One region of the Rhodococcus sp. NPDC058521 genome, then DNA from elsewhere that is predicted to be linked to it. Evidence: riboswitches for the same ligand, from Rfam matches in the RefSeq annotation. Region 1 holds a riboswitch; each other region holds the start of a gene.
The links. A riboswitch is a leader RNA that binds a small molecule or an ion and turns the genes downstream of it on or off. The one in region 1 is predicted to bind cobalamin.
Positions count from the first base shown of each region.

Region 2: another riboswitch for cobalamin. It lies ahead of metE (5-methyltetrahydropteroyltriglutamate--homocysteine S-methyltransferase); the one in region 1 lies ahead of ACFWO3_RS15960 (CbtB domain-containing protein).
Region 3: another riboswitch for cobalamin. It lies ahead of ACFWO3_RS20395 (ABC transporter substrate-binding protein); the one in region 1 lies ahead of ACFWO3_RS15960 (CbtB domain-containing protein).

Region 1 covers NZ_JBHXNL010000010.1:57,729-65,567, forward strand. Annotated here, with positions in the region: partial or broken gene ACFWO3_RS15910 (helix-turn-helix transcriptional regulator) at 1-57, shown strand, start outside; gene ACFWO3_RS15915 (OsmC family protein) at 158-595, shown strand; gene ACFWO3_RS15920 (LuxR C-terminal-related transcriptional regulator) at 723-983, shown strand; gene ACFWO3_RS15925 (ScnB) at 984-1,334, opposite strand; gene scnC (thiocyanate hydrolase subunit gamma) at 1,331-2,020, opposite strand; gene ACFWO3_RS15935 (SH3-like domain-containing protein) at 2,017-2,301, opposite strand; gene ACFWO3_RS15940 (hypothetical protein) at 2,298-2,735, opposite strand; gene ACFWO3_RS15945 (CbtB-domain containing protein) at 2,779-2,976, opposite strand; gene ACFWO3_RS15950 (hypothetical protein) at 3,027-3,521, opposite strand; gene ACFWO3_RS15955 (CbtA family protein) at 3,628-4,407, opposite strand; gene ACFWO3_RS15960 (CbtB domain-containing protein) at 4,398-4,592, opposite strand; cobalamin riboswitch at 4,625-4,750, opposite strand; gene mhuD (mycobilin-forming heme oxygenase MhuD) at 4,766-5,074, opposite strand; gene ACFWO3_RS15970 (alpha/beta fold hydrolase) at 5,107-5,877, shown strand; gene ACFWO3_RS15975 (A/G-specific adenine glycosylase) at 5,943-6,818, opposite strand; gene ACFWO3_RS15980 (carbonic anhydrase) at 6,907-7,533, shown strand; gene ACFWO3_RS15985 (hypothetical protein) at 7,591-7,839, shown strand, end outside.
Region 2 covers NZ_JBHXNL010000003.1:119,781-127,619, forward strand. Annotated here, with positions in the region: gene ACFWO3_RS06960 (VOC family protein) at 1-33, opposite strand, end outside; gene ACFWO3_RS06965 (LysE family translocator) at 74-721, opposite strand; gene thpD (ectoine hydroxylase) at 867-1,778, shown strand; gene ACFWO3_RS06975 (alpha-ketoglutarate-dependent dioxygenase AlkB) at 1,819-2,442, shown strand; gene ACFWO3_RS06980 (3-deoxy-7-phosphoheptulonate synthase) at 2,447-3,520, opposite strand; cobalamin riboswitch at 3,833-4,030, shown strand; gene metE (5-methyltetrahydropteroyltriglutamate--homocysteine S-methyltransferase) at 4,159-6,420, shown strand; gene ACFWO3_RS06990 (bifunctional 2-methylcitrate synthase/citrate synthase) at 6,476-7,585, opposite strand; gene prpB (methylisocitrate lyase) at 7,582-7,839, opposite strand, start outside.
Region 3 covers NZ_JBHXNL010000017.1:80,194-88,032, forward strand. Annotated here, with positions in the region: gene ACFWO3_RS20375 (DinB family protein) at 1-432, opposite strand, end outside; gene ACFWO3_RS20380 (ABC transporter permease) at 565-1,428, shown strand; gene ACFWO3_RS20385 (ABC transporter ATP-binding protein) at 1,328-2,095, opposite strand; gene ACFWO3_RS20390 (FecCD family ABC transporter permease) at 2,092-3,129, opposite strand; gene ACFWO3_RS20395 (ABC transporter substrate-binding protein) at 3,129-4,166, opposite strand; cobalamin riboswitch at 4,209-4,343, opposite strand; gene ACFWO3_RS20400 (hypothetical protein) at 4,483-4,794, shown strand; gene dnaK (molecular chaperone DnaK) at 5,025-6,872, shown strand; gene grpE (nucleotide exchange factor GrpE) at 6,869-7,528, shown strand; gene dnaJ (molecular chaperone DnaJ) at 7,553-7,839, shown strand, end outside.

The sequences.
Region 1 (7,839 bases):
GTGCGAGAAGCAGTGCGGGATCGAGCCCTCCGACTCGCCGCGCGGCACGAGAAGTGAGACAGGCGGGGAGCTTGGGCGGGTGGGCAGGGGCGGTGCGAGCGAGTACGTTTCGGGGTGGACAGAATTCTCTTCGGTCGATCAGGAATGAGGAAGCGCGATGCCCACACGGACCGCACGGACCGCTTGGAACGGAAGCCTCGAGCAAGGGAGTGGGCAGGTCGAACTGTCCAGTTCGGGTGTGGCCACCTTCGACGTGTCCTTCCCCAAGCGTGCGGCGGAGGACGCCGGCGGCACCACCAGTCCAGAGGAGTTGATCGCGGCCGCACATTCGTCGTGCTACGCGATGCAGCTGTCGGCGCTGGTCGCCGAGGCCGGTGGCACACCGCAGAGCCTCGAGGTGAAGGCGGAAGTTTCGCTCGGTCCGGACGATCCTGGATTCAAGCTGACTGGGATCAAGCTGATCGTGCGCGGTGAGGTGGACGGTCTCGATGCGGACGGATTCGCGAAAGCTGCACAGGCAGCCAAGGATTCCTGCCCGGTGAGCAAAGCGCTCACGGGTGTCGAGATCTCGTTGGATGCAGCACTGGAAAGTTGATTGTTTGAGTAGCTAACCGGAAGCTGCACGCTGCGTAAACCAGGTGTTCCGGGTAAATGTGTCGGTGGCACCTGATAACTTCTTGTTTGTTCGGCCGGGTCGGGGCTTAACAAGAGGGGGTTTCACAATGAGTGCCGTTGTCGAGAACGTACAGGTATACAGTCAGGCAGCCTTGTCTCATCGGGAGATCGAGGTGCTTCGTGAATGGTTGCGGTGTGAGTCGAAGGTCGAGGTAGCTCGGCGGCTCTACATTGCCCAGGGCACGGTGAACACGCATCTGGTGCGGATTCGCGACAAGTATGCTGCTGCCGGTCGACCGGCCACCACCAAGACTGCTCTGCTCGTGCGGGCACTGCAGGACGGGTTGATCACGATCGAAGAGTTGTGATCAGTCCCGGGTCCATCGGTCGCGAATCTCACGCATCTTGCGGAGCAGTTCGGCCTCGCTGACGACGCCACGGTCGAGTAGCTCGTGGGTCGTCGCGACGACGGACCTGGTGTGGACGGGAAAGTCTCGGTAGACGGTTTCGCCGAGTTCGTCCTCGGTGCCTCGGCGGTCGAGGTTGTCCCACGCACCGCGCCAGGACAGACATTCGCAGACAGCCTGCATGCTCCCCTCCCAAGGGGCAGGCTTTCGATCCCGGCCCGTGAGCCCGGTGTCGGTGCGTACCTCATCGGGTGGGAGAGCGTCGAAAAGGACGCGGTAGCCCTCGGTTCTGGAATGTTCCGTCCTCGTCACGCTGCACCTCCGTTGATCTCCGACGGTGGCTTCTGCGCCGTCCAATCCGTCCGGGGCAGTGCCACTCCGATCATCGTGTCTCTCGTGACGATCTGGGCGAGTTCGTCCTCGCTCCAGCCGTCGGTTCCCTCGGGGCGCATAGGCATCACCATGAATCGTGACTTCTGGTTCGAGTCGTGCACGCGGACTTCGACTTCCGGGGGCATGTGTAGCCCGAACTCGGCGAGGACTTCACGCGGCCACCGCACCATCCTGCGGCGGTAATTGGGTGTTCGGTACCAGTCGGGCGACATACCGAGGACGGGCCGGGGGTAGCACGAACACAGCGTGCACACGATCACGTTGTGCACGGTCAGGGTGTTCTCGAGGACGTAGAAGTACGTGTAGTCGCTCGGTGTGCCGGAACCGGTCGGATCCCGCCAGTCGATTCCGACCTCCTTGCACGTCTCGGTGCCGTCCTCGAGGAGCCGCTTCTTGAACTCCTGGTCGACCCACGATTTCGCGACGAGTCGCGAGCCGCCGGAGGGCCCCACCGATTCTGCCCATTCGAGAAACATCCGGTGGTCTTCCGAGGAGAACAATCCTTTCTCGATCGACAACTCGCGGATCGCCGCTTCGAGGACTTCGAACTCGCTTATCTCCTCCGATTCTCGAATAGGCGTGTGATCGCCATGTTCATCGCTCATGGGGCCGCCTCCAGCCAACGTTCGGAACATTCGGTTTCCAGGGTGTCGCCGTCGAATCCGGTGTACCGATCCCACAGGTCGGTCTGCAGGAATCGGACGACGTAGAACGGCTCCTGCCTTCCGTCGTCGCGACCCCAGGCTTCGTCTTCGGGAATGACCCATGCGGGTCGGTGTTCCACGATCACGCCGGTATGACCTCTGATGAACGCCTGCGTTCGGGTGTGGAACATCGACGTGGATTCGCGCACCCTGACCCGATCACCGATCTCGAAGTTTCTCATTGCTTCGCCTCGCGCATTCTGGCGCGCACGTCGTCGAGCTTCGCGGACAACTCGTCGGGTGTGATGAATCCCTTTGCGACAAGCGTTTTCGCGGCTACGGTGATCCACCGTGCGTAATAGGGCAGCCCGAAGTACAGCGTGGCGCCGAGGTCGTTCTCGGCCCGTCGTCGCTCCTCGGAATTCCACACGCCGCGCCACCCCAAACATTCACAGGTGACGTAGGTGTTCATTTCCCAGGTCTCCTCGACCTTCTCCTTGTACTCGACGGGCAGGGCGGGTTGTCCACCGACGTCGTGAAGTACATGCCGCAGAGCTTCGAAGGAGGAGTTGGACAGTTCGTATGGGGAGTCGAGTGATTCGCCTCGTACGGGGTTGTATTCGGCTACGCGATCGGACACCGAGTCGAATCCGGCTCGGGTGGACTGGGTACCCATTTGGTGCTCCGCTCGGGGGTGTCAGCGGCACGCGCTCACCGGGTCAGTGGCAGGGCAGGCCCATCAGATGGCGGCCGTCGTGCATCAGTTCGTGGAGGTACATGCCGCTGCGAGAAATGGCCCCCTGATCGAATCCGACCAGGTAGAGCGTGAGCAGTGCCAGGAGAACGGCACCAACTGCTGCGAGCGTGATGCCGATGGTGTCGGTGAGATGCCGGTTCGGCGTATATGCCAGATCCATACGTGCCCCCTGGAGGGTGGGTGTCGAGCAATTGCCCGTTCTTTCAGACGTTACGCCGCGGCCCTTCTGCGGTGGCGCTGATTCGGCGCGGTCTGGATGTGACGGCCGAAGAACCGTCCGGAGCTCGGCGTGAGCATCAAGGCGATCGCCGTGATCACGGCAAGGAGATGAACGGTTCGTGCAGTGAGAATCACGGCGCTGTACAGGGTGAGTTCGGGGAGCGAATTGCCCGACAGCATCCAGGTGAGGGGCTCGGACACGAGCGAAGCGATTCCGGCCGTGCCGAGTCCTACGACGAGGACGATTCGCGCCCAACCCTCGCCCGCTCGAAGTCGGCCCATCACGACCAACACCGCTGCGTACACGGAGAGACGGACCAGGACCTGCAAGCCGACGGACGACAGGTTCACATCGGGTTCTTGCAGGGCCGTCGACACGTGAGCGATCGTTTCGACAACTCCTGCCGAGAGCGCAAGCGCGAGCAACCAATACGCCCGGTCGACCGAGGCGGGTGGGGTGACGCGCTGTTCTCGAACCACCGACATGACAAAGCCCCTTGCTGAGAGGTCGAAGTGTGATCACTTCATGCTCACGGCGCAGGGGCCCTGCTCACATCACTCCGAGGTGCCGATCGGACCCCGTACTCAGGTGCTAGCCAATCGGCTTTCGGTTCGCGGCGCGGTCGGTGAGGAACGCGAATGCGGCGCCCAGTGCCAACCACAGCGTGGCCTGGGTTGCGAGAGACGAGAGACGGAATTCCCACAGCAGAGTGGCGGGGAAGTCCTCGCCGACTTCGTTGATGCTCGGTAGCGCCGCATAGCCGATGACAACGACCACCAGAAACGCTGCGACCGGCGCGATCACCCGTACCGAGGCGAAGTTCTGGTCTGCCACTCGCCCCGCCACGAATACGGCCACCGCGACCGCCAACAGTCCCAGCACGACAGCAGCAAGCCACAGCCACGTGCGCTGGTTGATGGTCTCGGGGTCGCCTACCGCTGGTGGGTTTGCGGGGTACTTGAAGAACGGAACGGCTTCGATCGCTAGCCAGCCGAGACCTGCCAGGGTCAGAGCCAGGGCTGCTCCCGACAGTGCGGTGAGTCGACGTGCGTAGTGCATGACGACGGCGTAGATGGCACCGAGGGCAAGGCCGGCCAGTGCGGTGGCCAGGAAGAGGCCGCCCTTCTGTCCGTCTCGGCTGACCAGGGCATCCTCTTCGTCGTGCGAATGCCCACCTGCAGCTTCGTGGTCGTGCGGCTCGGCCGCGGACTGGGCTTCCTCGAGCGCGATCGCGGAGTCCACGTGGGGCTCGCCGAGGACGAATGCCACGCCGCCGGCAAGGATTCCGGCGATCAGTCCGGCCAGCAGGCCGCGGATGAGGAGCTTCGTGAACGACTGGGTGCCGATGTGCGAACCGGTCGTCAGTGGCACGGCAGGCCCATCAGGTGGCGTCCGTCATGCATCAGTTCGTGCATGAACATGCCGGTGCGCGAGACCGCACCCTGATCGAATCCCACTATGTACAGCGCGAGCATGGAGAGCAGTACGACCGCGAACGCGATGACGGCCAGTTTGGTCGAGTCGACCGATGCCTCGGGAGAGTAGGCGAGTGCCACGGGTGGTTCCTCCTGGGATTGCGCGTCCCCTAGGTGTCCATACGATGGCCGACAGTGTCTGGCTTTTCAGTGGCGCGACCGCTCCGGAATTGCACCGGATTCCTGCCGAACAATCGCTTTGTCCTGCGAACTTTGACACCGGCGGGTAGCCGGTGTCAACGAGCTCGTGGTGATCAAGCCTTCGCGGCCACGTCCAGCACGACCTCGAACTCGAGCAGGGAAGCACCCGAGGCGACGGGCTTCTGGCGCTCACCGGCATGAGCCTCCCGTGCCGGGCCGTCACGCCACGCCTCGAAGGCTTCCTCCGTCTCCCACTGGGTGACCACGAAGTAGCGGTTCTCGCCCTTGACCGGGCGCAGCAGTTGGAATCCGAGGAAGCCGGGCGAGTTCTCGACGGCATGTGCGCGGTTCGCGAAGCGCTTCTCCAGCTCGGCGCCTGCACCCTCGGGGATTTCGATTGCGTTGATCTTGACGACAGCCATGTCGGTGAGGCTACTCCGCTAACGTGGCAGCCGTGTCGGACGATCATGCACTTCACGACGAGGGCGGGGGCGGTTCGCCGATTCTGCTGCTGCACGGGTTGATGGGCAGTGCGCAGACGTGGCGACGTCAGGTTCCATGGCTCCGAGAGCACGGGCACGTGTACACGTTCGACGCGGCGGGGCACGGGCGGCCCGAGCCGGGCGAACTGACCACCGAGGCGTTCGTGGAAGACCTGGCGGCTCACGTGGAATCGATCCGGAAACCGATGATCGTGATCGGGCACTCGATGGGTGCGTTGCACGCGTGGGCGTTCACTGCGGCGCACCCGGATCGGGTGCGCGCGCTCGTCCTCGAGGACATGGCGCCCGACTTTCGTGGTCGCACGGCCCGGGATTGGGCCGCGATGATCGAGGAGTGGCCGCAACCTTTCCCGACCGAGGAATCTGCGATCGAGTACTTCGGCCCGGTCGCGGGACGCTACTTCCTGGACGCGTTCGAGAAGCGCGACGGGGGTTGGTATCTGCACGGTGACGTTGCGACATTCCGGGACATCTCCGAGGAATGGGGTGGTCGTCATTTCTGGGATCAGTGGCAAGCGGTGGACGTGCCTGCGTTGTTGATCGAAGGCGAGTTCACCATCACGCCTGCCGGGCAGATGCGGCGCATGGCCGACGAACATGCGTCGGCGCAGTACGTACGCATCACCGACGCCGGTCACCTGGTCCACGATGACCAGCCTGTCCGGTACCGCGAGGTGGTCGAAGACTTCTTGCGCGGCCTGAAACCCCTTCCCCACCCCTGACGAATGTCACACCGGTTCGACTCACGCGAACCGGTGTGACATTCGTCAGCAAGGGGTGGGGAGATTCAGGCCTCGCCGGCGAGCGCGAACTGTCCGTCGTCGGTCTGTTCCACGAGGCCGTCGACGAGGAGCGAATCGAGCGCTCGGTCGCGCTGGCCCGGGTCGGTGAGCCAGACGGTGTCAAGGCGAGCCCGTTCGACCGGACTTTCGCTTTCGCGCAGAACTGCCATCAGCTTTCCGCGCACCTGACGATCGGTGCCCGCGAATTTCTGCACCTTGCGCCGTTCGCCGGTGTACTCGGGGCGTCCCGCGTCGGTCCACGCACACGCGGGAAGCGGGCAACGTTCGCAGGCGGGCTTGCGGGCCGTGCAGACCGTTGCGCCCAGTTCCATGAGTGCGGCCGAGAAGGTCGCGGCGCGGGCCCGGGTTCGGGGCAGGAGTGCTTCGACGGCGGCGAGGTCTCGGGTGTTGGAAGGATTTCCGGGCTCGGCGGAACCGTCCACCGCTCGGGCGACCACACGACGCACGTTGGTGTCCACGACAGGAACTTTCTGTCCGTAGGCGAAACACGCGACGGCGCGAGCGGTATAGGCGCCGATGCCGGGAAGACCCAGCAGCGTGTCGACGTCGTCGGGCACCAGATCCTGATGACGGGTCGCAAGGACCCCGGCACATTCGTGCAGCCGCATCGCACGCCGCGGATACCCGAGCCTGCCCCAGGCGCGCAGCACGTCTGCCTGACTGGATGCGGCCATGGCGGATGGAACGGGCCAACGCTCGACCCACTCCTCCCAGGTCGGAGCCACCCGCGCCACCGGGGTTTGTTGGAGCATGATCTCGCTCATCAGAATGTGCCAAGCGGTGACATCTTCCCGCCTCCAGGGCAGGTCGCGGGCGTGGGTTTCGTACCACGCGATCAGGGCCGACGCGTCAACCGTCACCTGTTCTCACACTCTCTCTCCTGGTTACGTCGGGTAGACGTAATGTGCTCGCCCAACGGCCGAAACCGGGTGGGTGCACAATGGCCCCATGCCCAACTCGAATCCAATATCGGCCTGGAAGTCACTGCGCCAGGGTAACGACCGCTTCGTCAACGGTGCTTCGATCCACCCCAGCCAGGGGATCGCCGACCGAGCGAAGCTCGTCAAGGAGCAACACCCGACCGCCGTGCTGTTCGGCTGTGGTGACTCGCGCGTCGCCGCCGAGATCATCTTCGATCAGGGTCTGGGGGACATGTTCGTCGTCCGAACCGCTGGTCAGGCCATCGACGATTCGGTGCTCGGATCGATCGAGTATGCGGTGGACATTCTGAACGTTCCGCTCATCGTGGTGCTCGGCCACGAGGGCTGCGGTGCCGTGAAGGCCACCATGGATGCACTGGACAACGGCAATATTCCGAACGGGTTCATTCGTACCCTGGTCGAGCGCGTAGCCCCGTCGATTCTGATGGGACGAAACGAAGGCTTGACCACCCCGGACGAATTCGTGGCACGCCACGCCCTCGAGACGGCCTCGCTTCTGCAACAGCGATCCCGAATCATCGCCGAGCGAATCGCGAACGGAACCTGCGCGGTGGCAGGCGTCACATACAACCTCTCGGACAGCAGAATGCACCTTCAAGGCGTGGTGGGAGACATCGGCGAGACCGTCGGCTGAGCGACACGCCGTGCCTGGTGAGCCACAGGTCGAGCACACCGAACTACCGTTGACGTCGTGCTCGAACCTAATGGACCGTTGCCCCCCGAGATCTACTGGCGCCGCCGTGCACTCGCGATCGGTGTCGGCGTCGTCGTCGTGGCACTCCTGGTGTGGTTGCTGCGTTCGTTGGGCGGGGGCGGTGACGACCCGGACACGGGCGCTGCGGCGGCCACGTCGTCGTTGACCTCGGCTCCCGCCACCTCGAGCGAGAAGTCGGACGCCAAGAGTGAAGGCGAGGGTTCCGGCGGCGCCGGAGACTCGAGT
Region 2 (7,839 bases), on a different contig from region 1:
CGGATCAACAGTTACCTGAAGTTCCATCGACATGTACCCACGCTAGATCTGCCCACCGACACTTTGGTCCGCCTCATGCGGCGGCCGGACGCGACTTGTCGACGAGAAGGTGCACCGCCAAGGCGCCGAGTACAGTCCCCATTGCCGCCTTCTGGGCCCGCACCCACCCTGGGCGCGACGAGAGGAAAGTGGCGATTCCGCCTGCGAGACAGACGATCAGCGCGTTGACGGTTAGGGCCACGATGATCTGAACCGAGCCGAGCACGAGACTCTGCGCCCACACCGGTCCGTCTCCGGGGCGTATGAACTGCGGGATCAGGGCGAGGTACAGCACCGCGATCTTCGGGTTGAGCAGGTTGGTCGTCAAACCCATGACGAAGAGCTTTCGCCGCCCGTCCGGCGCCAGCATCCCCGATCGCGCGAAGACGTCCTTCCCGCCCGGACGCAACGCCTGCCAGGCCATCCATGCCAGGTACAGGGCACCGGCGATCTTCAATGCCGTGTACAGCTGCGGGACCGCTGCGAACACACTGATGATACCGAGCGTCGCGGCCACCAGGTAGCACGCGAAACCGAGCGCCACTCCCGCGAGTGACACGAGTCCGGCCACCCGTCCCTGGGTCACACTTCGAGACACCAGATAGACCATGTTGGGCCCGGGAGTGAGCACCATTCCCAACTCGACGGCTGCGACACCAAGGACTGCTGCGGCACTGATCACGGCGCCCAGAGTCGCATCCGGGGCGCGTGATCGTCACGGTCCACTTCGACGTTCCTGGCCTGCGCACAGGCTTGCATTAGCCGACGACCAGTGGGAACGTCGGATATGTACCTATATTGCTGACCTGAAAGGGTGAGATCGAAATATGCGTACGGCTGTCGCCGACCACTACCCCACACGTGACCGCAACGAGTGCACAGTGAGCCAACGGCACGACCCTGTCACGTGGTTCGAATCGAATCGAGACACACCGACGAAGGGGCCACTGAGCCCCCGCGAAATCGCAGATTACGACTCCCGCGGCTTTCATTCTTCCGAAGCCCTCGTGCCCACCCGAGACGTCTTCGACCTCAAGGACGAGATGACCCGTCTCGCTCAGGATCGTCGGCTGGTTGGCGACGGTCGTGTCGTGCGAGAGAACGGGGACGGAGAGGTTCGCTCCGTTTTCGACGTCCATCTGCTGAGTTCAGTCGTCGACGAGATCGTTCGTCGGCCCGAGGTCGTAGGGATCGCTCGCCAGATCCTCGGCTCCGACGTGTACGTGCATCAGTCCAGGCTCAACTTCAAGCCGGGCTTCAGCGGCGGTCCGTTCTATTGGCACTCCGATTTCGAGACGTGGCACGCCGAAGACGGCATGCCGACGCCGCGGGCGATGAGCATTTCGATCGCACTGACAGAGAACTACGGTTACAACGGCGGACTCATGATCATGCCGGGCTCGCACAAGGACTTCGTCTCGTGTTCCGGCCGCACTCCGGACAACTACTACAAGGAATCACTGGTCAGCACCGCTCCGCCCACTGGTTCACCCGACGAGCGCATGTTGTCCCGCATGGCCAACGAGTACGGAATCGAAGTCATGACCGGTCATGCCGGTTCGGCGACCGTCTTCGACTCCAACTGCATGCACGGCTCGAATGGAAACATCACGCCGTTCGCTCGCTCGAACCTTTTCGTCGTGTTCAACAGTGTGGAGAACACCCCGACGGACCCGTTCTCCGCGCCGAGCCCGCGACCCAGGTATCTCGGGAGCAGGGACTTCACCGCGATCCGATGAATTAGAACATATGTTCGATGGCTGGAGTATGCTGGACCGCATGCTCCAGCCATCGCTGTTCGACGACCCCGCGCTCGGGACGCAGCTCGGCGTCCTGAGCGGGTCTCTTCGGCGGCACGCGCTCAGTCGCGGCGCGTGGGTCGACGCTCGTCCCGGCTGGTTGACCGGCTCGGAGGACCTGTTCGACCGGCTCGTCACGGAAACACCGTGGCGGGCAGAACGCCGCACCATGTACGACCGTGTGGTGGACGTACCGCGACTCGTCAGGTTCTACGCCGAGAAAGATCAGCTTCCCGACCCGCTGCTGCACGCCTGCCGCGAAGCACTGTCCGACCATTACGAACCCGAACTCGGTGAACGGTTCGCCACGGCGGGCCTCTGTTACTACCGGGACGGAAACGACAGCGTCGCCTGGCACGGGGACGACACAGGCCGCAGCCGCACCGAGGACACCATGGTTGCCATCGTGTCACTCGGCGCCGCACGGCCGCTGATGTTGCGGCCGCGCGGCGGTGGACAATCGCTGAAATTCACCGTGGGACACGGTGATCTGGTGGTCATGGGCGGTTCGTGCCAACGCACCTGGGAACATTCCATCCCCAAGAGCGCCCGCCCGACCGGACCGCGGATCAGTGTGCAGTTCCGCACGAGAGGCGTTCGCTGACGCGTCACCGTCGCGCGGCCACCGCATTCGCCAGCCGATCCAGCTGGGCTGCCGTGGTTTCCCAGCCGAGGCAGGCATCGGTGATCGACTTGCCGTAGACCAGTTCGTCGGAACGGCCAAGCGCAAGGTCCTGCCTGCCGGCTTCGAGGAAGCTTTCCAGCATCACGCCGACGATTCTCTTCTCTCCGTTCGCGATCCGCTCACTCAGATCGGAGACCACGTCGATCTGCTTCTCGTGGTTCTTCGAACTGTTGCCGTGGCTGGCATCCACCACGACGCGTTCGGGCAAACCCGACTTGCGAAGTCGCGCAACCGTGTCTGCGACCGTTTCCGCATCGTAGTTCGGCCCCTGGCTGCCGCCCCGCAGAATCACGTGACAGTCGGGGTTTCCCACTGTCTTCACCAGAGCCGCATGACCGTCCAGATCGGTTCCGGGGAACACGTGGCTCGCACCTGCGGCGCGCGTGCCGTCGACCGCGACCTGCACGTCCCCTTCCGTGGAATTCTTGATCCCGACGGGCATCGACAGCGCGCTGCACAACTGCCTGTGCACTTGGCTCGCCGCCGTTCGCGCACCGATGGCCCCGTAGGAAACGAGGTCCGCGATGTACTGCGGCATGATCGGATCGAGGAATTCACACCCGACGGGTAGCCCGAGACGCGAAATGTCGAGAAGCAGCTTCCGGCCGATTCGCAGACCGCTGTCGATATCGAACGTCCCGTCCAGGTGGGGGTCGTTGAGCAGACCCTTCCACCCCAGCGTGGTGCGCGGCTTCTCGAAGTACACCCGCATGACGATCTGCAGGTCGGCGCGAAGTTCCTCTGCTTTGGACGCCAAACGGCGTGCGTAGTCCATCGCAGCGACGGGGTCGTGCACCGAGCACGGCCCGACCACGACCAGCAGGCGGTCGTCGTCCCCGTTCAGGATGTCGACGGTGTTGGCGCGGCCGGTGCGTACGGTCGCGGACGCTACGTCGTCGGGCCCGAGTTCGCCCCGAACCACGTTCGGGGGCACGAGCGGACTGAGCTGGACCGTTCGCTGATTGTCGAGATGGTGGTTGTCCAGAGTGACGGACATGATGTCGGTTTCCTGTTCCGACCGACCCTCGAAGCCTTCGAGGAACTCCGCGAGCCGGTCTGTGATCCGGCTCGTGGAGTGGGAGGTCAGCGCGTGGTTACACCGACCGACCCACCCGGGGCCGACCTGCTAAACCAGAAATACGTGCGCTGCATGCGGACCACAGTAGCGGCCGGTAAGCGTCCGCGCCACCGTGCGGTTGACGAGTGCATGGACTCGTCTGCCGCTCACAGAGGCACTGCGCCTATGCTTGGCACTGCAGCTGGTTCGCCCTGTGCGGTCGTGAGGAGCCCCGAAGACCACACTCGGCGTCGAAGCACGCGTCACTCCGGTGACTCGTGTGAGAGGGAATCCGGTGAGAATCCGGAACTGTCCCGCAGCGGTGAGCAGGAACGACCGCCGTCACCACGCACTGGGCGCAACCGCCTGGGAAGCGACGGCCACTAGGTCCGATGTCGTCACATCGGGAGCCTGCGAGTCCGAAGACCTGCCGACTGTGTCGGGCACGCCGTGCTCGACGGTTCACCGCCTCGTGGAATGGGCGCGTAGACCTCCGTGCGCTTGCAGCAATACCCAGGGCTCGAGAGGTGTACCCGCTTGCCGGTGGTGTCCGTACCGCTACGCAACTGGAGAATCTCGTGACACTTTCATTCACCGCGACCGTGCTGGGCTCCCCTCGCATCGGTCCGAATCGCGAACTCAAGAAGGCCGTCGAGAGCTACTGGTCGGGCAAGATCGACGCTGCCGGCCTCGAGTCCGTCGCCGCCGACCTCCGCACTCGGAACTGGACCGAGCTGCGCGACGCCGGCCTCGACTCGATCCCGGTCAACACGTTCTCGTACTACGACCACGTACTCGACACGGCTGCCATGCTCGGCGCGCTCCCCGACCGCGTCGCGGGCATCGACAACCCGCTCGACCGCTACTTTGCGGCCGCACGCGGAAACGACACCGTGACGCCCCTCGAGATGACCAAGTGGTTCGACACGAACTACCACTACCTCGTTCCCGAGATCTCGCCGTCCACCACCTTCTCCCTCGACCCGTCGAAGGTCCTCGCGGAACTCGAACAAGCACGTGCACTGGGCATTCCGGCGCGCCCGGTGATCGTCGGTCCGGTGACGTTCCTGCTGCTCTCGAAGTCCGTCGGATCGGATGCACCGCTCCTCGACCGTGTCGACGAACTGCTTCCGCTGTATTCCGAACTTCTCGCGCTCCTCGCCGCCAAGGGGGCCGAGTGGGTTCAGCTCGACGAGCCGGCACTCGTCGCCGACCGCACGGCCGAGGAAATCGCGGTCGCGTCACGGGTGTACGAATCGCTGTCCGGCCTGGAGAACCGTCCGGCTATCCTCGTCGCGTCGTACTTCGGCGGTCTCGGTGATGCTCTCCCCGCCCTGGTCGCCACCGGAATCGAAGGCCTGGCAGTCGATCTCGTCGCCGGCAACGACACGTTCGCTTCCGTTCCGGAGCTGTCACGCAAGCACATCGTCGCCGGGGTCGTCGATGGACGCAATATCTGGCGCACCGACCTCGAGAAGGCACTTGCGTCCGCGAGCACCCTTCTGGGTTCTGCCGGTTCCCTGGCGGTCTCGACGTCGTGCTCGCTCCTGCACGTTCCTTACACGCTCGATGCCGAGACCGGCATCGACAAGGCACTGCGCTCCTGGCTCGCGTTCGGAAGCGAGAAGGTACGCGAGGTAGTCGCTCTGGGAACGGCACTCACCGAGGGACGCGAGTCCGTCGAGGAAGAATTCGCACTCGCCCGCGCTGCCGCTTCGACTCGTGCGAGCGACCCGCGCCTGCACGACGCCGAGTTGCGGAGCCGTCTGGCCTCTATCGTCGAGTCCGATTCGGGACGCAGCCCGGCCGCGCAGCGCCGTGAGGCACAGGCGGCGCTGAACCTTCCACTGCTCCCCACCACGACGATCGGTTCGTACCCGCAGACCACACAGATCCGGGTGGCCCGCGCGGCCCTGCGCAAGGGTGAGATCGACCAGGAAGAGTACCTCTCGCGGATGCGCGCAGAGATCGCGGACGTTGTCGCGCTGCAGGAAAAGCTCGACATCGACGTGCTCGTGCACGGCGAGCCGGAGCGCAACGACATGGTGCAGTACTTCGCCGAGCAGCTGGACGGATTCTTCGCCACGGCGAACGGCTGGGTGCAGTCCTACGGAAGCCGCTGCGTACGGCCGCCGATCCTGTTCGGTGATGTGCGCCGCCCCAAGCCGATGACGACCGAGTGGATCACGTACGCGCAGACCCTCACGGAGCGGCCCGTCAAGGGGATGCTCACCGGTCCGGTCACCATTCTTGCGTGGTCCTTCGTGCGCGACGACCAGCCCTTGGCGGACTCCGCCAATCAGGTTGCTCTCGCGATTCGCGAGGAGACGGTGGATCTCCAGAATGCGGGCGTGAAGGTCGTTCAGGTGGACGAGCCCGCACTGCGCGAGCTACTGCCGCTGCGTAGCGCGGACCAGGCCGGATACCTCGACTGGTCGGTGGGATCGTTCCGGCTCGCGACATCGGGAGTAGCCGACGAGACACAGATCCACACCCACCTGTGCTACTCGGAATTCGGTGAGGTCATCGAGGCCATCGCCAAGTTGGACGCAGACGTGACCTCGATCGAGGCTGCGCGTTCGCACATGGAGGTTCTCGACGATCTCAACGCGGTGGGCTTCGACCTCGGTGTCGGGCCGGGTGTGTACGACATCCACTCCCCGCGTGTGCCTGGTGTCGACGAGATCGCTTCCTCGCTTCGGGAAGCACTGAAAGCCGTCCCTGTGGAACGGCTTTGGGTCAATCCTGACTGCGGCTTGAAGACTCGTGGTCCGGCGGAGGTCGAGGCGTCGCTTCGCAACCTCGTCGACGCCGCGAAGCTGGTTCGCGCCGAGCTGTAGGCCCCCGCCTGTGAGTGGTTAGCGAGTCCAGGAACTCGCTAACCACTCACGGGGGTCAGCGGGCCACGGCTCGCTGCTCCACCCCCGAATACTCGCTGAGCGGCCTGATCAGGGCGTTCGAAGCGCCCTGTTCGATGATGTGCGCCGTCCACCCCGTGATTCGTGCCATGACGAAGATCGGTGTGAACACCTCGATGTCGAAACCCATGAGGTAGTAGGCAGGGCCGGCCGGGAAGTCCAGATTCGGTTTGATACCCGTGGCGTCGAACATGGTTCGCTCGAGCTCGTCGTACATGTCGAGCCACTTCTGGCCGTCCGTCACAGCGGCGACGTCCTTCAGAGCGTCACGCATGGACGGAACCCGGGAGTCGCCGTCCTTGTAGACCCGGTGACCGAAACCCATCACCTTCTGCTTGTCGGCGATCTTGCCCCGCAACCACTCCGACGCCTTCGACGGGTCGTCGATTTCGAGCATCATGTGCATGACGGCTTCGTTCGCACCGCCGTGCAGTGGACCCTTCAGGGCACCGATGGCTGCGGTCACCGCACTGTAGATGTCGGACAGCGTCGACGTCACCACGCGGGCGGCGAATGTCGACGCGTTGAAACTGTGCTCCGCGTACAGAACGAGGGAGGTCTCGAACGCCTTCGCAATCCGCTTGTCCGGCACCGAGCCGAACGACATGTACAGGAAGTTCTCGGCGAAGCCCAGGTTCGGATCCGGGCTGACGGGGTTCAGGCCCCGCCGACCTCGAAGATCTGCCGCCACAACGGTGGGAAGAACCGCCATCATGCGCAGCGACTTCGCGAGATTGGCCTCCGCGCCGTTGTCGTCCTCTTCTGGATCCTCGGCACCCAGGTAGCTGATCGCGGTACGCACCACGTCCATCGGATGGCACGTGTCGGGAAGCTTCGCGAGCAACGACAGCAGCGACCGATCTGCCCGACGCTGAGCACGTTCTCGCTGGACGAATTCCTGCAACTGTCCTTCGTCGGGCAGCTCCCCGTGCCACAGCAGGTACGCAACCTCTTCGAACGAGCAGTGCGTCGCGAGGTCCTGCACGGGGTATCCCCGGTAGGTCAGGGTGTTGGTTTCGGGTACCACCTTGGAGATCGCAGTCGTATCGACGACGACACCCGTCAACCCCTTTCGAATGTCGGTCATGATTCCCCTTGGAGCTCGAAGTTGAATATCCCGGAATCGAATTCGTTGTAGTTCTCGTACTGCAGCAACTCGTACAGCCGACTGCGAGTCTGCATCCGGTCCACGACGCCCGCCTGGGTTCCGGTCTCCGCGATCTCACGCAATCCCTGTTCTGCGGCATACATTGCGAGACGCAGGGTCGACACCGGGTAGATCACGACGTTGTACCCGAGGTTCTCGAGCTGGCCCGCCGACAGCAGCTCGGACTTGCCGAA
Region 3 (7,839 bases), on a different contig from region 1:
GATGTGCAGCAAGATCTTTCGGGCGGTCCACCATTCACGCTCGGGTGACCACGGAGCGATGGGCAGTGGCACGAGTACGTCCAGATCGTCGAGGCTCGCGATGGCCTCCCGGGTCCGCGCCGCCATCGCCTCGTACTTCTTCACCTGCTCGGAGAACAGTTCCCCGTCGACGAGATGGAAAGTGTCGACCGCGGTGTCCATGTCGAAGACGGCATTCTCGTCCGGCTCGAGGACGGTGGTGATCCAGTCGCCCTCGACTTCGGTCAGGTGCTTCACTAGCCCGCCGAGCGTCAGCTCACTGACGGTGGTGCGTGCGAGCGCCTTCTCCTGATCGAGCCCACGCAAGGTGATGAGGAAGTTGTGGCGCTGATCTTCGAGAATCGCCAGGATGTCGGCGCGTTCACCGGTGACGGCGGAGGTGCTGTTGCTCATGTCCGTGCTCCTTCGATGTGATGGTGAAGACCACGCTATGAGGCATTGCGGTCAGAAACGGTCCTAATTCCCCCTGTGAGTGGTTAGCGAGTCCAGACCCTCGCGAACCACTCACAGGGGGAGACTGGGCGGGTGAGTACGTCTCTGGCGAATCCAGGATTCGGTCTCGCTGCTCTGTGCCTCGTCATGGTGGTGTGCGCGGTGGCCGTCTACCTGGCCACCGGTCTCGGCCGGCCGACGGTGGTACCGGGCGCCGCAGTTCGCGGCGCCGTGCAGTTGGCGCTCGTCTCCCTCGTCCTGGCCGCAGCGCTCTCCCGGCTCTGGTCGTCGGTCCTCGTGCTGATCGTCATGTTCGGTGCGGCGGTCTTCACGTCGGGACGGCGAGCCGAAGCGGGTAGGTCTGCTGCGTGGCTCGCCCTTGCTCTGCTGGCCGGTATCGGGACGGTGCTTCCGATGATGCTGATCAGCGGGGTGGTCCCGCTCGAAGGTGTCGCGTTGGTTCCGGTCGGGGGCATCGTCCTCGGTGGCGCGATGACCGCGACATCGTTGGCCGCACGCAAGGCCCTCGACTCGATCGAACAGCGTTGGGGCGAGGTCGAGGCCGCCTTGAGCCTCGGCCTGGACGAGCGCGACTCCAGACTCGAGGTGGTCCGATCCGCAGCCTCCGATGCACTCCTACCGGGGCTCGACCAGACGCGAACCGTGGGGTTGGTGACTCTTCCGGGTGCGTTCGTGGGTGTGCTGCTGGCAAGCGGTTCGGCCGTGCAGGCGGGAGCCGTGCAGATCCTCGTTCTGGTCGGACTGCTACTCGCACAGACCTGTGCTGTCGCGGCCACCGTCGAAATGGTGGCGCGCGGACTGGTTCACCGCCCCCGTGCCGCCGATCGATCCGGGATCACCGGCGTCGACGCCGGTACGTCACCACGGGGTACCCGTCGTCGACGGCTGCGACCGTGGCGGACACGTCGTAGACGGACTGCACCAACTGTTCGGTGATGACCTCGGATGGGTGACCCCACGCCGCCACGGCACCGCGCTGCAGCACGAGTACCCGATCGCAGAACATGGCGGCCAGGTTGAGGTCGTGCAGGGCAATGTAACTGGTGACCGGCAGCTCCGCCACGAGCGACAGAATCTCCAGTTGATGGGAGATATCGAGGTGATTCGTGGGCTCGTCCAACAGGAGTTCGGTGGGCTCCTGCGCAAGAGCCCGCGCGATCTGGGCACGTTGCCGCTCCCCACCCGACAGGGTGTGCCACATCCGCCGTCGATGCTCGGTCATCCCGGTGTTCGCCAACGCGGCGTCGACAGCGCGATCATCGGCGCGGGGGTCGCCCCCGAACAGCCCGCGGTGCGGAATCCGGCCGAGCCGCACCACATCCGCGACCATGATGTCGACCTCGGTGTGAACCTGCTGGTCGACCATCGCAAGCCGACGAGCGAGTTGTCTGCGCGGCAGCGAATGGAGATCCGCACCGTCGACGAGCACCTCCCCGGCATCCGGACGTGATATGCCTGCCAGCACCCGCAGCAGCGAAGACTTGCCGGACCCGTTCGGTCCGAGCAGGCCGATGGTCTGACCCGGATACGACTCGAAGCCCACGTCGTCGAGGACGGTCCGTCCGGCACGGTTCCACCGAATGCCCTTGGCCGACAGGCTCATCTGCTCCTCCTCATTCGGAAGAGGATCACGCCGAACGCCGGTACGCCGATCAGTGCGGTCACGACTCCGACCGGAATCTCCTGAGGTTCGAAGACCGTTCTGGCGATGGCATCGACCCACACCATGAAGATTGCGCCGATCATCACGACGGCCGGCAACAACCGGCTGTGCCTCGGTCCGACCACGAACCGGGCGGCATGCGGCAATACCAGGCCGACGAATCCGATCGCCCCGGCAGCAGCGACGAGAGCGGACGTCACGAGGGCGGTGATCCCGAGGAGGAGGATACGAACCCAGCGCACGGACACGCCCAGTGACGATGCCGCATCGTTGCCGAATGTGAAGGCGTCGAGCGCAGATGCCTTCACCAGGCACAGCACGACGCCGACCGCGACGACCGCGCTGCACACGAGTACATCCGTCCAATCGGCGCCGGCCAGCGAGCCGAGTAGCCAGAACAGGATGCCGCGCGTCTGCTCGGCGTTGGCCGAGGAGATCACGATGAAGGACGTCAGCGCGGCGAACAGTTGGGTGCCCGCAACGCCGGCCAAAACGACGCGTTCGGTGCCGCCACCCGCGCCGGCGGCCAGCAACATGACGAGCGCGAACGACAGCACCGCACCGCCGAAAGCGCCGACGGACAACGACACCGCTCCGCCACCGACACCGAGTACCGCGATCGACACCGCACCGGTCGAAGCGCCGGACGAAATGCCCAGAACGTAGGGGTCGGCGAGTGGGTTTCGGAGCAACGACTGCATGATCGCACCGCACAGGGCGAGCCCGGCTCCGCACACGGCGGCGAGGAGGGTGCGGGGCAGTCGCAGCTCCCACACGATCCCGTCCTTGATTCGACTCACCCCGGAGGTGCCGAGCCCGCAGTGCTCGAGGATCACGGCATAGACGTCGCCGACGGACAGTGCTGCGGGGCCGATGGTGATCGCCACCGCGACGGAGACCACGAGGATCGCCAGCGAACCGGCGAAGAGTGCACCTCGTAGCAGTGCGGAATCGTTGCGGATGGAAGGCGCGATCAATTGGTCATGCCCCAGCCGCGCAGCGCTTCGGCGACCTTCTCGACGCCGTCGACGGTACGGATGGAGGGATTCATGTCGGCCCCGTTGACGATGATGTATCGCTTGTCGCGGACCGCCGAGAGACGCTGGGTTACGGGATTGGATTCGAGGAATGCGATCTTGCTGTCCAGGGAGTCGCCCTCGATCGAGCGGCGGCTCAGATCGCCGAGTACGAGTGCGGTGGGGTCGCGGTCGAGCACCGTCTCCCAACTGACCTGCGGCCATTCGTCGGCGGTGTCGGCAAATATGTTCTGTGCGCCAACCGAATCGGTCATGACACCCGGTGAACCGCAGCACCCCGCCATGTAGGGCGCCTGAATGTCGGCGAACCAGTACGCGAGCGATACCCCGGATGCGTCGATGGCGTCCGACGCCACCTCGAATCGTGCTTGCAGTTCGGAGACGAACTGCTCGCCGCGCTCACGCACGTCGAAGACGGCGGCGAGGTCGCGAATCTCCTTGTATATCGCGTCGATTCTCAGTGGTTCGGTACGGGCGCCGTCCGAATCGCCCCCGTCCGTCTTGCCCTCGCAATCGGCAGGCGAGACGTAGTTGGGGACGCCGAGCTTGTCGAACTGATCTCGATCCGCGACGCCGCCTCCCGGACCCAGCGTGCCGACGAACGACGCCGACACGAAATCGGGCTCGGTGTCCAGGACCACCTCGAAGGCCGGGTTGTTGTCCGTGAGCCGGGGAACGCGCTCGTTGTCGGCGGCGAGGTTGTCACGAACAGGGTCCGTCCAGGTGGCGGTTCCCACCATCCGATCCGCGAGCCCGAGGGAGAGCAGAATCTCGGTCGAACCCTGATTCAGCGATACGGCGCGTCGGGGTGGCGAGTCGACGGTGACGGTGTGTCCGCAGTTCTCGATGGTCACCGGGTAGTTGCCGCCCGACTCGATGTTCTCTCCTGCGCCCTGGTCGTTGGACGCGCAACCGGATGCGAGCAGGACTGCGGCGCACAGGATCGTCGGGGTACGGCGAAGGGATACGTGCACGGTGCGCACAACTCCTCGAGTCGGGGCTCGTTCGCGGAGCCGTGACAACCAGTTGTGAGCGGAGGGCGATCGGACTTCGATTCCTCGTGAATCGTCACCGTTGCGCGTCAGTCCCGGATTCGCACCGGGTTCCCCCTCCGATCACGGGCCGGGAGGCCCGAATCACCGTATACCGGTTCGGTTGCTCGTCGTGAAGGGCGGCCACACGAGTGACGACCTCATGGGTGAGCGAGGGTTGTCTCGGGGTCGAAATCTCAGGGGTCGAATCGGGTATCTCCTGGATGCTGTTTCCCCTGGTGAAGCGAAGTATTCGGGTATGACCACTCGAACCGCAATCACCCGATTCGCAGCCGTCGTCTCCTCGGCTTGTCTCGCCTCGGTCGGTATCGCCGCGGCCGTCGCGCTCGCCCCCACGGCCGCCGCAGCACCCATCGACCACGACGGGCCGAAGCCGATCGTCTACTGCAGTGCCTCCGGCTCCGACAACGAGTACGACCCCGACCCGTATTACGGGGGCACGAGCAACGACGAGTACGACCCGGACGCGCACTACGGCGGGACGGCGACCGATCCGTTCGACCCCGAGCCCTACTACGGTGGTTCGGCGAACGGCGCGTGCACGATTTGAGTCCGTACCTCACTCGAGCTGGGAATTTTCTGTTTCGGGAACAATCCTGCGACACGGCCCGTTGAGCACTACGACAGACTTGAGCGCATGAGACTCAGGTTCGAGTTGACGCCGGGAGCCCTCCGGGTGCAAACTTGAGCGGAGGGCGCTCACCAGCGTCACAATCCAAGCGCCCAATCGCAGCGTTCACACAAGTTCACCAGCTGCAATACGAAAGTGAGGAAACACTTATGGCTCGTGCCGTCGGTATCGACCTCGGTACTACGAACTCGGTCGTGTCTGTGCTGGAAGGCGGCGAGCCCGTAGTGGTCGCCAACGCCGAAGGTTCACGCACGACCCCTTCCGTCGTCGCATTCGCGAAGAACGGTGAGGTCCTGGTTGGCCAGCCCGCCAAGAACCAGGCCGTCACGAACGTCGACCGCACCATCCGCTCCGTCAAGCGCCACATCGGCACCGACTGGAACGTGGAGATCGACGACAAGAAGTACACCTCGCAGGAGATCAGCGCCCGCACGCTCATGAAGCTCAAGCGTGACGCGGAGTCCTACCTGGGCGAGGACATCACGGACGCCGTCATCACGGTTCCCGCATACTTCGAGGACGCACAGCGTCAGGCCACCAAGGAAGCCGGTCAGATCGCGGGCCTCAACGTGCTGCGCATCGTCAACGAGCCCACCGCAGCTGCTCTCGCGTACGGCCTGGACAAGGGCGACAAAGAGCAGACCATCCTGGTCTTCGACCTCGGTGGCGGTACCTTCGACGTCTCGCTGCTCGAGATCGGCGACGGTGTCGTCGAGGTTCGCGCCACGTCCGGTGACAACCACCTCGGTGGTGACGACTGGGATCAGCGCATCGTCGACTGGCTCGTCGAGAAGTTCAAGTCGCAGAACGGCATCGACCTGACCAAGGACAAGATGGCCCTGCAGCGTCTGCGCGAGGCTGCAGAGAAGGCGAAGATCGAACTCTCCTCCGGGCAGAGCACCTCGATCAACCTCCCCTACATCACCGTCGACGCGGACAAGAACCCGCTGTTCCTCGACGAGCAGCTGTCCCGCAGCGAGTTCCAGAAGATCACCTCCGATCTGCTGGACCGCACCCGCGCGCCGTTCCAGGCCGTCGTCAAGGACAGCGGAATCGCCGTCAAGGACATCGACCACGTCGTGCTCGTCGGTGGTTCCACCCGTATGCCCGCAGTCTCCGAGCTCGTCAAGGAACTCACCGGTGGACGTGAGCCCAACAAGGGTGTCAACCCGGACGAGGTCGTGGCCGTCGGTGCCGCACTGCAGGCCGGCGTCCTCAAGGGTGAGGTCAAGGACGTTCTGCTCCTCGACGTCACTCCGCTGTCCCTCGGTATCGAGACCAAGGGTGGCGTGATGACCAAGCTCATCGAGCGCAACACCACCATCCCCACCAAGCGGTCCGAGACCTTCACCACGGCCGACGACAACCAGCCTTCGGTGCAGATCCAGGTGTTCCAGGGTGAGCGCGAGATCGCTTCGCACAACAAGCTGCTCGGCTCCTTCGAGCTCACCGAGCTGCCGCCCGCCCCCCGTGGCGTGCCGCAGATCGAGGTCACCTTCGACATCGACGCCAACGGCATCGTGCACGTGACCGCGAAGGACAAGGGCACCGGCAAGGAGAACACGATCAAGATCCAGGACGGCTCCGGTCTGTCCAAGGAAGAGATCGACCGCATGGTCAAGGACGCCGAGGCTCACGCCGAGGAAGACAAGACCCGTCGTGAAGAGGCCGAGACCCGCAACCAGGCCGAGTCGCTCGTGCACCAGACCGAGAAGTTCATCAAGGACAACGAGGAGAAGGTGCCCGCCGAGACCAAGGAAAAGGTCGAGGCAGCGATCAAGGAGGCGCAGGACGCGCTTGCCGGCACCGACATCTCGGCAGTCAAGGCGGCCGTCGAGAAGCTGGGTGCAGAGTCCCAGGCCCTCGGCCAGGCCATCTACGAGGCCAGTGCCGCCGAGGAAGCGTCCAACACCGACGGTGCATCCGCAGATGGAGGCGCTGACGACGTCGTCGATGCAGAGGTCGTCGACGAGCCGTCCGACTCGGAGAAGAAGTGACGTCCGAGAATTCCGAGCAGGAGCCGGTAACTTTCGTCGACAAGCGAAAGATCGACCCCGATACCGGTGAAGTACGGGAAGTGGCTGGGGAAGCCCAGCCGCTTTCCGGCTCGGAAGTTGCAGGGGACGTGCAGGACGGCGCAGCTCCCGAGGTCGAGGAACCCGCCGCAGAGGCTGCGGCACCCGAGACCGGCGAGCTGGCCGAGCGCACGGCGGACTTGCAGCGTCTGCAGGCCGAGTACGCCAACTACCGTCGCCGCGTGCAGCGGGACAAGCAGTCCGACATCGCCGGTGCCAAGGCGTCGGTAGTGAGTGAACTGCTCGGTGTGCTCGACGATCTGGATCGTGCTCGGGCACACGGCGATCTCGATTCGGGACCGCTGAAGGGTGTGGCGGACAAGCTGACCGGTACTCTCACTTCGCTCGGGTTGAGCGAGTTCGGTGCCGAAGGCGACCCGTTCGACCCGGAACTGCACGAAGCAGTCCAGCACGAGGGCGAGGGCAACGATCCCGTTCTCGGCACGGTGATGCGGAAGGGCTACAGATTCGGTGATCGCGTTCTGCGACATGCGATGGTGGCCGTGACGGATCGTGCCGAGGGGGCAACCCCCGCCGACACCGACCCGGCGTCTGCTGCCGAGTCGGACCAACAGTAAGAAGCGAGAGGAGGGAGACGCCCAGTGAGTCAACGGGAGTGGATAGAGAAGGACTTCTACAAGGAGCTGGGTGTCTCCTCCGACGCCTCGCAAGATGAGATCACGCGGGCTTACCGCAAGCTCGCGTCCAGCCTTCACCCCGACAAGAACCCCGGCGACGCCAAGGCCGAGGAGCGGTTCAAGGCGGTCAGTGAAGCAAAGGCCGTGCTGGGAGATCCTGCCAAGCGCAAGGAATACGACGAGGCCCGTCGACTCTTCGCCAGCGGCGGATTCAGCCGCGGCGGTGGTGGAGGCTTCAATCCCGGTGCCGG